Regions from separate parts of the Arthrobacter sp. UYCu512 genome, predicted to be linked through region 1. Evidence: predicted binding sites of a transcription regulator. Region 1 holds the regulator's gene; the other holds the start of a gene.
What was found. Region 1 encodes HspR, which represses chaperone genes until heat shock. Its sites were predicted from a motif close to AAGTTGAGTCNNNNNGACTCAACTT; they were not measured.
Positions count from the first base shown of each region.

Region 2: clpB (ATP-dependent chaperone ClpB) is a predicted target of HspR. The motif match lies at 4,461-4,485, and genes of this name have one in related genera.

Region 1 covers NZ_JBEPPA010000013.1:71,349-78,280, reverse strand. The annotation lists gene hpaD (3,4-dihydroxyphenylacetate 2,3-dioxygenase) at 1-43, shown strand, start outside; gene hpaH (2-oxo-hept-4-ene-1,7-dioate hydratase) at 46-831, shown strand; gene ABIB49_RS14625 (HpcH/HpaI aldolase family protein) at 816-1,631, shown strand; gene ABIB49_RS14620 (heat shock protein transcriptional repressor HspR) at 1,689-2,111, opposite strand; gene ABIB49_RS14615 (DnaJ C-terminal domain-containing protein) at 2,127-3,116, opposite strand; gene ABIB49_RS14610 (nucleotide exchange factor GrpE) at 3,212-3,886, opposite strand; gene dnaK (molecular chaperone DnaK) at 3,889-5,742, opposite strand; gene ABIB49_RS14600 (hypothetical protein) at 6,017-6,403, opposite strand; gene ABIB49_RS14595 (TetR/AcrR family transcriptional regulator) at 6,499-6,932, opposite strand, start outside.
Region 2 covers NZ_JBEPPA010000007.1:33,942-40,873, reverse strand. The annotation lists gene ABIB49_RS08910 (VOC family protein) at 1-139, opposite strand, end outside; gene ABIB49_RS08905 (DUF3073 domain-containing protein) at 266-499, opposite strand; gene ABIB49_RS08900 (septum formation family protein) at 791-1,651, shown strand; gene clpB (ATP-dependent chaperone ClpB) at 1,758-4,427, opposite strand; gene ABIB49_RS08890 (GMC family oxidoreductase) at 4,982-6,559, opposite strand; gene ABIB49_RS08885 (aldehyde dehydrogenase family protein) at 6,563-6,932, opposite strand, start outside.

The sequences.
Region 1 (6,932 bases):
AGGCGCCGAAGCGGAGGGCTTTAAGCTCGGGGCGCAGCTGTAGCCATGCTGGATGCCAAGACGATCGAGGCCATCGCCGACGAACTGCTGGAGGCCGGCCGCAGCCGGACCCCGGTACCCCGCCTCACTTCCCGCCACCCGGGCATGACAGTGGAGGACTCCTACGCCGTCCAGCAGCTCTGGCGCCGCCGGAACGAGGACGCCGGCCGGTCCCTGGTGGGCCGTAAGATCGGGCTCACCTCCCGGGCGATGCAGGTGGCCACCGGCATCACGGAACCGGACTACGGGGCGATATTCGATGACATGGTCCTGGAAACCGGCTGCTCGGTGCCGTGGGAGAAGTACACGCACCCCCGGGTGGAGGTGGAACTCGCGTTTGTGCTGAAGAAGGACCTGGCCGGTCCCGGCTGCACAGTCTTCGACGTGCTGAACGCGACCGACTATGTGGTTCCGGCCCTGGAGATCCTGGACTCCAGGATCGAAATGGAGGGCCGGACCATCGTGGACACCATCGCGGACAACGCAGCGATGGGGGCCATGGTGCTGGGCGGCAACCCGGTCCGGCCGGATGCCGTGGACCTGCGCTGGGTCTCCGCGATCCTCTACAAGAACCAGACAGTGGAAGAGACCGGTGTCGCAGCCGGCGTCCTGGACCACCCCGCGAACGGGGTGCACTGGCTTGCCAACAAGATTGCCGCGCACGGGGACAGCCTGAAGGCCGGGGACATCATCCTGGCCGGCTCCTTCACCCGCCCCGTCTGGGTTTACGCTGGCGATACCATCCACGCAGACTACGGACCGCTGGGAGTCGTGACATGCCGCTTCGAGTAGCACCGGAGAGCACTTTCCGCGACGCGCTGGCCGCGGCGGGCCGGCCGCTGGCGGGTATGTGGGTCTGCTCCGGCAGCCCGCTAGTCGCCGAAATCTGCGCCGGCGCGGGCCTGGACTGGCTCCTCATCGACGCCGAACACAGCCCCAACGGACTCGAATCCGTCCTGGCCCAGCTTCAGGCCGTCCACGGTTACCCGGGGCAGGTGCTGGTCCGGCCTCCGGTCAATGACACAGTGCTGATCAAGCAGTACCTGGACCTTGGCGCCCAGAACCTGCTGGTGCCGATGGTGAACTCCGCGGCTGAGGCCCGGGCCGCCGTCGCCGCCACCCGGTACCCTCCGCACGGTGTCCGGGGGGTCGGCTCCGCGCTGGCCCGCTCCGGCCGCTGGAACCGGATCCCGGATTACCTCGCCCGAGCCGGGCAGACCATCAGCCTCACCGTGCAGATTGAATCAACTGCGGCCGTCGCCGCCGTTGAGGACATCCTGGCGGTCGACGGAGTGGACGCCATCTTCCTCGGACCCTCCGACCTCGCCGCCTCCATGGGACTGCTCGGACAGCAGGAACATTCCGAGGTGCGCGCCGCCGTCGAACACTGCCTCACAGCCGCCGCGACGGCCGGCAAACCCGCCGGCGTCAACGCCTTCAACCCGGACACCGCGCGGCGCTACCTGGCCGCCGGGGCATCGTTTATCCTGGTCGGCGCGGACGTCGCCGTGCTGGCCCGGGCCTCGGAGGGCTTTGCCCAGGCATTTATTCCGGCGGTTGATTCCGCCGGCCAGCAACCCGCCAGCTACTAGCCTGCCCGCGAACACAGCTGTGCCCGGGACCGCCAAGGTCCCGGGCACAGCTATTTGCTAATCGGTTCCGCGCGGCCGCCACACCACCAGCGCCTGGGACCTGGCCCGGGGGCGTTTGCCGCGGGCCAGGCTGACGACGTCGCCCGCGGCTCCCGCCGCGAAGATGCGGGCGTCGAGGGGGCGGGAGCGGCGTTCGAGTTCGCCGCTCAGCTCGGCGACGCGCCGCTGCAGGGCCGCCACCTGGTTCTCCAGCTGGAGGATCCGCTTGATGCCCTCGAGGGAGACGCCCTCCTGCGAGAGCCGCTGTACCTCGCGGAGCATGGTGATATCCCGCTGGGAATAGCGCCGTGACTTGCCGGGGGCCCGGCTCGGGGACACTATGCCCAGCCGGTCATACTGTCGCAGGGTCTGCGGGTGCATGTCCGCCAACTCCGCAGCGACGGAGATGACGAAGATCGGCTGCTCGAAGTCGATGGCCATGGCAGGCATCCGTTCCTAGAGCCGGGCCCTGGCTGCCAGTTCGGCGCGGACATCCTCACCGGCGGTGGCCGTAGCGAAGGACTTGACAGCCTCTTCGGCCTCCTTGTTCAGCTTCCGCGGGACGGCGAGGTCGATGACGACCAGCAGGTCACCGGTGGCCTTGGTGTGCTTGACTCCGCGTCCCTTAACACGCAGCGTGCGGCCGGACGGGGTGCCGGCAGGCACGCGCACCTTTACCTTGTCGCCGTCGATGGTCGGAACCTCGATGTCCGCGCCCAGGGTTGCCTCCGGGAAGGTAACCGGTACGTGGATTCGCAGGTTGTCCCCGTCGCGGACGTAGAAATCGTGCGGCTTTACCGAGACGGTCACCATCAGGTCCCCGTACCCGGCCGGCCCGTACTGGCCCTTGCCGCGGACGCGGACTTTCTGGCCGTCCTTGATGCCTGCGGGAATGCGGACGTCGATGACTTCGCCGTCCGGTTCACGCAGCCCGATGGTGGTTCCGCGGATGGAGCCCGCGAAGGAGATCGAAGTGGACGCCGTCCGGTCCGCACCCTTTTGCGGGGCACGCTGGAAGGACTGGCCGCCGCCGAAGCCGCCGCCGGCTCCGCCGCCGAACAGGTCCGCAAACTCAGGAGGAAGCCCGCCGCCGGCGCCGTAGCCGCCGGACTGACGGCCGCCGCCACCGGTGAAGAGTCCGCCGAAAAGGTCTTCAAAACCGGCTCCGCCGGCCCCCGGGCCACCGCCTCCCGGGGCGAAACGCGCGCCGCCGCCCATGGCCCGGATGGCGTCATACTGCTGGCGCTCGTCTGCATCGGAGAGCACGGAGTACGCCTCGGAGATGTCCTTGAACTTCTTCTCCGACGCGACGTTCCCCGAGTTGGTATCCGGGTGGTGCTGGCGCGCGAGCTTCCGGTAGGCCTTTTTGATGTCCGCGTCGGAAGCGTCCTTGGCGACACCAAGGATCTTGTAAAAGTCCTTGTCCACCCAATCCTGGCTAGCCAATGGCGTTTCCTTTCAAATCTGTGTGCCGAAGTGACAGTTCGCGCCAATGTTCCTTATAAACACCGGAGCGAACTGTCACCTCGATGACGTTACTGCTAGGCCGGGACCGCCACGATGACCTGGGCTGCCCGCAGGACCCTGTCGCCGGACTTGTAGCCCGAGCGCAGGACCTGGCTGACGGTGTCAATTTCGACATCCGTGCCGGGCTGCTGGATGAGGGCCTCGTGGATCGTGGGGTCGAACTCCACGCCGGTCTCGTCAATGCGCACCAGGCCGTAGGTCTTCAGCGCATTCTCCAGCTTGGCGGCAATGGCGGCGAACGGGCCGTCCGTAAGGTCACCGTGCTGCCGGGCGGCGTCGACGTCGTCGAGCACCGGGAGCACCGAGTTCAGGACGCCAATGACGGCCATCTCCCCTGCCACGGCGCGGTCACGTTCGACGCGCTTGCGGTAGTTGACATACTCAGCCTGCAGGCGGCGCAGGTCATTTCTGAGCTCCTCCGCCTCAGCACCGTCGGCGCCCTGGGCTACGGAATCCTCGGCCGGTACGTCAACGCCGTTGAGGATGTCCTCCGCCTGGGACAGCGCGTCCCCGGAGTCGGATTCCCGTGCGGCGGCGCGCTCCTGGTCGGGGTGGCGGGCCTGGCCGGTCTTCGGGTCAACCTTGCGGTTGTCGTGGATGATCGGTTTCTGCGGCTCGTTCTCCCGCTGCTGACCGTCGCCACGGCTCCCGGAAGAACCGTGCTCTTCTTCGTTACCGTGATGCGGCATGATTACTTCTTCTCGTCTTCGTCAACGATCTCGGCGTCGACGATGTCCTCGTCGGCTCCCGCTGCGGGCTCGCCGGCAGCGGCACCCTCGGCGCCGTCCGGGGAGCCGGCCTGGGCGTAGATGGCCTCGCCGAGCTTGGTCTGGGAAGCCTGCAGCTTCTCAAACGCCGTTTTGACGGCCGAGTCATCGGTTCCTTCGAGGGCAGCCTTCAGGGCGTCGACGTCGGCCTGGACCTCGGTCTTGACCTCTTCAGGCAGCTTGTCGGCGTTGTCAGCGATCAACTTGTCCACGGAGTAGGCCAGCTGCTCGGAGGTGTTGCGGGTGTCCGCTGCCTCGCGGCGGGCCTTGTCCTCGGCTGCGTGCTCTTCGGCGTCCTTGACCATGCGGTCGATGTCTTCCTTGGAGAGGCTGGAACCGCCGGTGATGGTCATGGACTGTTCCTTGCCGGTGCCCTTGTCCTTCGCCGAGACGTGCACAATGCCGTTGGCGTCGATGTCGAAGGTAACCTCGACCTGCGGCATGCCGCGCGGCGCCGGTGCGATGCCGGTCAGTTCAAAGGTACCCAACGGCTTGTTGTCCCGGGTGAACTCGCGCTCGCCCTGGAAGACCTGGATGGCTACCGAGGGCTGGTTGTCATCGGCAGTGGTGAAGGTTTCCGAGCGCTTGGTCGGGATGGCCGTGTTGCGCTCGATCAGGTGCGTCATGATGCCGCCCTTGGTTTCAATACCGAGGGAGAGCGGGGTGACGTCGATCAGGAGGACGTCTTTACGCTCGCCCTTGAGGACACCGGCCTGCAGTGCGGCGCCGACGGCGACAACCTCGTCCGGGTTGACGCCCTTGTTCGGCTCTTTGCCGCCGGCCAGGTCCTTGACCAGGTCGTAGACGGCAGGCATCCGGGTGGAACCGCCGACCAGCACGATGTGGTCGATCTGGGAAAGCTGGATGCCGGCTTCCTTGATGACGTCATGGAACGGCTTTTTGGTGCGCTCAAGCAGGTCCTTGGTGAGGTCCTGGAACTTGGCGCGGGTCAGCTGCTCATCCAGGTGCACCGGACCGTCGGGGGTGACGGAGAGGTACTGCAGGGAGACATTGGTGCTGGACGAGGAGGAGAGTTCCTTCTTGGCCTGCTCGGCTGCTTCACGCAGGCGCTGCAGGGCGATCTTGTCCTTGGACAGGTCGATGCCCTTGACCTTGAGCTGGTTCAGCAGGTAGTCGACAACGCGCTGGTCCCAGTCGTCGCCGCCGAGGCGGTTGTCGCCTGCGGTGGAGCGGACCTGAATGGTGGAGAAGTTGTCTTCGTCCTTGCCGACCTCAAGGAGGGAAACGTCGAAGGTTCCGCCGCCGAGGTCGAAGACGAGGATGAGCTCGTCTTCCTTGCCCTTGTCGAGGCCGTAGGCCAACGCTGCAGCGGTGGGCTCGTTGACGATGCGCAGGACCTTAAGGCCAGCGATTTCGCCGGCTTCCTTGGTGGCCTGGCGCTCTGCGTCGTTGAAGTACGCGGGAACGGTGATCACAGCGTCAGTGACCTTCTCACCGAGGTAGGACTCGGCGTCGTTCTTGAGCTTCATCAGGATACGGGCGGAGATTTCCTGCGCCGTGTACTTCTTGTCGTCCACCGCGACGTTCCAGTCGGTGCCCATGTGGCGCTTGACCGAAGCAATGGTGCGGTCAATGTTGTTGACGGCCTGGCGCTTGGCGATCTCGCCAACGAGCACTTCGCCGGACTTGGAGAATGCAACAACCGACGGCGTGGTGCGCCCACCCTCGGCGTTGGCAATAACGGTGGGCTCGCCACCTTCGAGAACGGAGACGACGGAGTTGGTTGTTCCGAGGTCAATACCTACTGCACGTGACATGTGTTGCTTCCTTCTTTCCGGGGAATCTAGCTGAAATCGCTGCAGACCACTGGGATCCGACCGATATGAGCGATCTGCACTCAACTTTACTCCGGCTCGGGGCAATGTCAATCCAAAGTTGAGCGTCATCCGCTCAACCTCGGATTAACTTGCACCAGGAACACGCCGCAGACAGCAAAAACTCCCGGAATTCCGGGAGTTTCACTTGGCCGCCTGTCCACCGGCGACGAATTTCGCTGTCCGCGAAGGCCGCCGCCGGGTGCGGACCTGCCGCTTAGCCGTCCCCGCGGTCCGGCTCGCCCGTCGATTCCGTCCGAACGGGCGCCGCGCCGGCGGCGCCGCGGCCCGCACCGGGGGTGCCGGCGGCGCCGTAGTCGCCGTCCGGATACTCGCCCTCGTTCGCTGCGGAGGCCGGCGCGCCGACGCTACCTGCCGCGCCATAGTCGCCCTCGGGATAGTCGCCCTCTTCCACACCAACGGCCGTGGCGCCGCTGACGCCGGCATTGCCGTAGTCGCCGCTGGAGTATTCGCCTTCTTCGGCCTCGAGCGGGTTGTCCCCGGCGGTGCCTGCCGTGCCGTAGTCACCTTCGACATACTGGCCCTCCGCGGCCGGGTCTTCGGGCTCCGGGGCCGTTCGATCAAACTCGCTGTTTTCGGACATGTTTGGATCCTTTCCGGAAGCCTCGGCGCGCCAGTCAGGCGCAGGGGCAGTCTATCGACCACCACCGGGAGGCAACAGGGTGAACTAAACCAGGATCATCGGCTGCTCCCGGGGTCGGCGGCTTGCGTCCCTGCCGGCAGGTCCGGTTGCGGCGCGGCGCCGGCAAGGCCGGCGAGTTCTGCCAGTGCAGCCAGGTGCAAGGCGAACAATTCATCCGGAGCCGCAAACGTTCCCTCGCCGTACTGCCCAAAGACCTCGAAGCTGATGGTGCCGAACAAGGCGCTCCAGACAAGCGCGCCGCGAGCCAGCAGGGCGTCCGGGACCGCCAGCCCCATCTCGCTGCGGATGCGCTGCAGGTCTGCGGCGAGTCCGGACAAAGCGGCGCCCTGACCGCCTGGCGCGACCAGCCCGCCGGCGCGGTAGGCGCCGTCGAGTACCGCCATCAGGGCGTAGACCACCCTGGTGCCCGGCCCCGTTGTTCGCTCGGCCGGCGCCTGGTACCCGGGCACAGGACTGCCGAAAAGGAGGC
Region 2 (6,932 bases), on a different contig from region 1:
TGCTCCCGTCCGGGGCCGGCAGATCGTTGTAGTGCCAGCCGAAGACCGCGGCGTAGAACGCCTTGGCAGACTCAACGTCGCTGCTCTGCAGGTCCGTCCGGCAGATCTCGCCGTCGGTGTACTCCGTATGGGTGGTCATAATATTCCTTCCGGAACAGAGTGCAGAAAACCCGCCGGTCGCTCCCGTACTGGGGGCGGCCGGCGGGCCTGAAATCGTGTGGTCGGCAATCCGCAATCGGAGGAGCATGCCGGAAGGAAGTTTCGACTAACCTATCCGACGGGAATCTACCTCGTCGTCGTCCTCTTCCACATCGTCCGCGTACTTATCCACGTAGGCCGAATAGTCCGGCTCCACTGGCTCAGCCGAGAATCGACTCGGTGCACGAACTTCAGAGCTCTTGAGCTCACGCTGAAGGGCAGTGTAGTCAGTGTTCGGGGAGTAGTACTTGATGTCCCGAGCCTGCTTGGTAGCTTTTGCCTTTTGACGGCCGCGCCCCATGGCGTGACCCCCTTTTTGTACTCGGACCGGAGGTGGTCACCATTGGCGTTAGTGAGGCCCCGGAATGTTTGGTCAATTTGTCGTACACCTAGATTACATGCTTTCAGCGGTAACTGCTCCCCGCGGCAACAGCCGTGGACAGTGTGGCGTGCGCCGCCACCCCTATCGGTCACCCGGCGGCATGCAGCCGGGCCAACATCTTAGATAGAGTTCCGTTGTGGGCTCCCGGAAACGGTCCCCTCCGCCGGACGTCCGGCCCCGGCAAAAACGCACGAAAGTGGTGAATTCTCAGTGACCGAAGAGAACGAAAGGCCCGGGGACGCCGGCACACCCGGGGTTCGCCCGGCCGGTGGATCCGGCGAGCGGCCGGTCCCCCCGAGGCCCTCGTCGCCGCCTACCTCCGGCACACCGGTCGTGCCGCCAGCGGCGCCGCTCCCGCCCCCCGTCCGCCCGTCCGTTCCGCCGGTTAACCGGCCCGACGCCGGGGAAGCCGGCGCGGGCGCGCCTCGAGGTGCCGGGGAAGCCGGCGCGGGTGCGCCTCGAGGGGCCGGGGAAGCCGCGGGAACAGCCGGCACAACCCTCGCAGGGGCAGGGAAGGCCGCCGCGAAGAACGCCAGGCGGCTTGGCGGGTGGGTTCGCCGGCAGCGTCCCGCCAGGATCGGCGCAGCCGCGGCCGCAGTCGTCCTTGCGGGCGCGCTGATCTGGTGGCTGACGTCGTTGGGCGGCGGCACCCAGCAGCCCGCTGCGGATGCCTCGCCCGCTGCCAGCGCCCCGTCGGCGCCGGCAAGCCGTGGGCCGCTCCCGCTGGAGGGTGTAGGCCCGTTGGATTTCCAGCTTGGAGACTGCTTCAAGGATTTCGACCCGGAAGCTCAGACGTCAACGGTCGTCGAGTGCAGCTCCGGCCACTCCGCCCAGCTGGTCGCCGTCGCGCGCTACGCTGACGCGGACTCCTACCCGGGACGGGACGCGCTCAAGCAAAAGGCCCTGGACACCTGCAAAACCGCATCGCTGGCGCCGAAGGAGTCCGACTATCTGCTCGGTTACAGGCTCGCGTACCCGAGCTCCACTAGCTGGGACAAAGGCGACCGTCGTGTGGACTGCTACGTGGCCATAGAGTCCGGGAACACCATCATGGAATCGCTGATTCCCTAGCGGCACCCCGGTCCGCCGGGATTTTTTGGCCCTCACACGAACTGCCAGCCGGAGAAAGGTCCGGCTGGCAGTTGGTGCTTACGGCCGCGCTAGAGGCGGTGGGGCGCTATTCTTTCCGGCGGACGGAGAGACCGTGGCCGGTGGCGGCGCCGCCGTCGGGCCGGTCCGACGCTTCGGCACCGCCCGTGGTGAGCTGGGTCAGGTCCGGGGCGGTATCCACCAGAACGGTGTCACCGTCCGTGATCTCGCCGGCCAGGATGGCTTTGGCGAGCCGGTCGCCGATTTCGCGCTGCACCAGGCGGCGAAGGGGGCGGGCACCATAGGCCGGGTCGAAGCCGGTGACGGCGAGCCAGGCCCTGGCGCCTTCGGTCACTTCCAGGTTGAGGCGGCGGCCCTTGAGCCGTTCGCCGAGTTCCTTGACCTGCAGTTCCACGATCCGGGACAGCTCCTCGACGCTGAGCGGATCGAACAGCACCACCTCGTCGAGCCGGTTCAGGAACTCGGGCTTGAAGGAGGCGTGCACGGTGGCCATCACGGCCTCGCGCTTGGCGTTCGCGTCCAGGGTGGGGTCCACCAGGAACTGGCTGCCCAGGTTGGAGGTCAGCACCAGGATCACGTTCCGGAAGTCCACGGTGCGCCCCTGGCCGTCGGTGAGGCGGCCGTCGTCGAGCACCTGCAGCAGGATGTCGAACACTTCCGGGTGGGCCTTCTCCACCTCATCGAGCAGGAGCACCGAGTAGGGCCGGCGGCGGACGGCCTCGGTCAGCTGTCCGCCCTCCTCGTAGCCAACGTAGCCGGGAGGCGCTCCGACGAGGCGCGCGACGGAATGCTTCTCCGAGTATTCGGACATGTCGATCCGCACCATGGCGCGTTCGTCGTCGAAGAGGAAGTCGGCCAGGGCTTTTGCCAGCTCGGTCTTGCCGACGCCGGTGGGGCCCAGGAACAGGAAGGAACCGGTGGGCCTGTTCGGGTCGCTGATCCCCGCGCGGGCGCGGCGGACGGCGTCGGAGACCGCGGTGACGGCCTTGGCCTGGCCAATCAGCCGCTCGCCCAGGACGTGCTCCATGTCCAGCAGTTTCTGGCTCTCGCCCTGCAACATACGTCCGGCCGGGATGCCCGTCCAAGCGGAGATGACCTCGGCGATGTCATCGGCGGTCACCTCTTCGGCAACCATAAGGTCATGCTTGGCACCACCGCCGGCCACCCGGGCCGACTCGGCCTCGGCAGCTTCGTTGAGTTCACGCTCCAGGGCGGGAAGTTCACCATAAAGGATCCGGGAAGCGGCTTCGAGGTCGCCTTCGCGCTGGTACTTTTCGGCCGCGGAGCGCAGTTCGTCAATCCTGGCCTTAAGATCGCCGACCCGGTTCAGGCCCGCCTTCTCCGCCTCCCAGCGGGCGTTGAGCCCGGCGAGCATTTCCTTTTTGTCAGCCATGTCCGCCCGGATGGCGGCAAGCCGCTCCACGGACGCGGGATCAGTCTCCTTGGCCAGGGCCAACTCCTCCATGGTCAGGCGGTCCACCGACCGTCGCAGCTGGTCGATCTCCTCCGGGGCGGAATCGATTTCCATCCGCAGCCGGGACGCGGCCTCGTCCACGAGGTCGATCGCCTTGTCCGGCAGCTGCCGCCCGGAGATGTAGCGGTTGGAGAGCGTGGCAGCAGCGACGAGGGCGGAGTCGGCGATGGCGACCTTGTGGTGGGCCTCGTAGCGTTCCTTGAGCCCGCGCAGGATGCCGATGGTGTCCTCCACACTGGGCTCCCCGACGAAGACCTGCTGGAAGCGGCGTTCCAGCGCGGGGTCCTTTTCGATGTTTTCGCGGTACTCGTCCAGCGTGGTCGCGCCGATCAGCCGGAGCTCACCCCGCGCGAGCATGGGCTTGAGCATGTTCCCGGCGTCCATGGAGCTATCCCCGGAGGCGCCGGCGCCCACCACGGTGTGGATCTCGTCAATGAACGTGACGATCTGGCCGTCGGATCCCTTGATCTCCTCCAGGACTGCTTTGAGCCGTTCTTCGAATTCGCCGCGGTACTTGGCGCCGGCCACCATGGAGGCGAGGTCCAAGGCGATCAGGGTCTTGCCGCGCAGGCTTTCGGGGACGTCGCCGGCGACGATCCGCTGGGCGAGACCTTCGACGACGGCGGTCTTGCCGACGCCGGGCTCGCCGATGATGACCGGGTTGTTTTTGGTCCGGCGGCTCAGCACCTGGATGATACGCCGGATCTCTGCGTCGCGGCCAATGACAGGGTCCAGCTTGCCGGAGCGGGCAATCGCCGTAAGGTCGGTACCGTACTTCTCCAGCGCCTGGAAGGTGTTTTCGGGGTCGGCGCTGTCCACCTTCCGGTCGCCGCGGACACCCGGCAGTGCGGCGAGCAGGGCCTCGTGCGAGGCGCCGGCGTCGCGCATCAGCTTGCCGACGGCGTCACTTCCGGAGGCGAGCCCCAGCAGGAGGTGTTCGGTGGAGACAAAGGAGTCGCCCAGCCGCTCGGCCTCGTTCTGGGCGTTCTTGATTGCCTGCAGCGCGGTGCGGGACAACTGCGGCTGCTGCACCGAACCGCCGGAGGTGGACGGCAGCGCTTTGATGGCGGAGCTGGCCTGGACACTGACCGAATCCGGGTCCGTGCCCGTTGCGCGCAGGAGTGCAACAGCGACCCCCTCGCGCTGGTCCATCAGCGCCTTCAGCAGGTGGGCGGGTTCGAGCTGGGGATTGCCCGCCGTCGAGGCGTTCATGGCGGCTGCCGCAAGAGCCTCCTGGCTCTTGGTGGTGAATTTCGCGTCCAAAGAGAGCTCCTTCCGGGAAAAATGCTGATATTAAAGTTGAGTCTACTCCGCTCAACTTTGTGCGCAGTCCCTTTGGCTCCATGTTTGCCGACGGCGAAACTGCTGTCTAGGGCCAGAGTCCCCCCGGAGCGGCGCACCCCCTTGGGACATGCCCTTTCCAGCGCCGCACCAATGGACATGTTCCCAATATGCCCCCCCTCCGGGCCCGGGGCTGGACATGCCCCCCGGGGATCGGACGCGGAGATCGGGCATGTCCACTGGCGCACGGGTACGGGCCTGACCCAGGTCGCGGAGTAAAGTTCAGTCCGCAACCCAAGTGTGGACATGTCCCACGGAATGGGCACGCGGGAGTGGACATGTCCCACCTACCGCCGCACCCATGGACATAATGCAACATGCCCACAGGCTGGCCAGAGGAGTGGACATGTCCCCCAACGGGTCTAGCTCACCTCAATGATGCGCGCGGGCGCGGCGCTTGCCGCGGCCCTGTTCGCGCCGCCGCCGGACCGGCGTCGTGGTCCGGCAGCGCGAACAGGACGCCCCCGCAGCGGGATCTAGGCGAGCCGCGCTTCCTTGACCAGCTCGGCGCAACGCTCCCCGATCATCATGGTGGTGATGTTGGGGTTCACCGTGGTCAGTTCCGGCATCACCGAGGCATCGGCCACCCGCAGGCCGGTGACGCCTTTGACCCGAAGCTCCGGATCCAGCGGCGAGAGGACATCGTCCACGGCACCCATCCGGACCGTGCCCGCCGGGTGGTAGACGGTGTTGTGTGTTTTGCGGATGTAATCGGTGATCTCCGCGTCGCTCTGGATCGCTTCGCCAGGGTAGAGCTCCCGGCCGGCCCACTCCGCCATTTCCGGGAGCGCCACAATCTCGCGGGCCTTGCGGATTCCGGCTACCATCACCCGCATGTCGTGCGGGTCGGTGAAGTAACGCGGATCCACCCTCGGCTTGTCCCGGTAGTCGCTGCTGCGCAGCTTAACGGTGCCGCGGGACCGTGCATGGGTGACGTTAGGTGTCAGGCAAAAGCCGTTTTCCGTCGTCGGGAATCCCTGGCGCAGGGTGTGCATGTCGAACGGTACGGAGCCGTAGTGGAACATCAGGTCCGGGCGGTCCAGCCCTTCCTCCGTGGCGGCGAAGATCCCGATTTCCCACCACTGGGTGGACGTCTCCGGCATGGGCTGCTTGGCTTCCCACTGGATGACACCTTCCGGGTGGTCCTGCAGGTGCTCGCCGACGCCGGGGGAATCCACGCGGACCTCGATGCCGAATTCTTCCAACTGCGCGGCCGGCCCGATCCCGGAGAGCATCAGGAGCTTCGGGGAGTCAATCGCCCCCGCGGAGAGGATCACTTCCGCGTGCGCCGTCAGCGTTTGGGTCTTGCCGAAACTGTTATCCACCACGTCGACGCCGGTGCACCGGTTATCGGCGTCGAAGTTCAATTTGCGGGCCCGGAGGTCGGTCAGCAGCGTGAAGTTTTTACGATCCATGATCGGGTGGACATACGACACCGACGACGATGCGCGGGTGCCGTCGGCTTGCCGGTTGATCTGGAAGAAGTTCGCCCCGTTGATGACTGTTTCGCCGGAGTTGAACCGCACCTGAGGAAGACCAGACTTTTCGCAGGCCGCCAGCAGTGCCTTGCCGCTGGGGTCCGAGGGCGGGACGTTCATCAGGTGCACCGGGCCGCTGTCGCCGTGGTGCTGACCTTCAGCTCCGGCATCCTCGTTGGTTTCGAGCTTTTTGTAGAGCCGGTACGCCATCTCGGCGTTCCAGCCGGCGGCGCCGAATTTCTGCTCCCACTCGTCAATGTCCTCCCGGGGCGCCCAGAATGCGATGCAGGAGTTGTGGCTGGAACAGCCGCCCATGACCTTGGCGCGGGCGTGGCGCATAAAGGAGTTGCCGTTTTCCTGCTCCTCGATGGGGTAGTCCCAGTCGTAGCCGGATTCCAGCAGTTCCATCCAACGGTCCAGCCGGAGGATCACGTCGTTGCCGCGGTCATCCGGCCCGGCTTCCACGAGGGCAACCTGCACCGCGGGGTCCTCGCTGAGGCGCGATGCCACGGCGGCCCCGGCGGAGCCGCCGCCGATCACAAGGTAGTCGAATTCGGTGTTGTTCAGATCCGTCATGTGCTACTTCCCCCCGTTGTGGTCAGCGAACCAGCCGGTGACCTGCGGATCGGTGTTGTGATAGACATGTTTGGACTCTTGGTACTCCGCCAGGCCGGTGGGGCCAAGCTCGCGGCCCACGCCGGACTGGCCGAAGCCGCCCCACTCCGCCTGCGGCAGGTAGGGGTGGAAGTCGTTGATCCAGATGGTGCCATGCCTCAGCTTGCGTGCCACCCGCTGGCTTTTTCCGGCATCCTGGGACCAGACCGCGCCGGCGAGTCCGTAGTCGGTGTCGTTGCCAAGCCTGATGGCCTCGGCTTCGCTGCTGAACGTCTCCACGGTGACGACCGGGCCAAAAGCCTCATCGCGCAGCACCGACATCCCGCTGGTAACC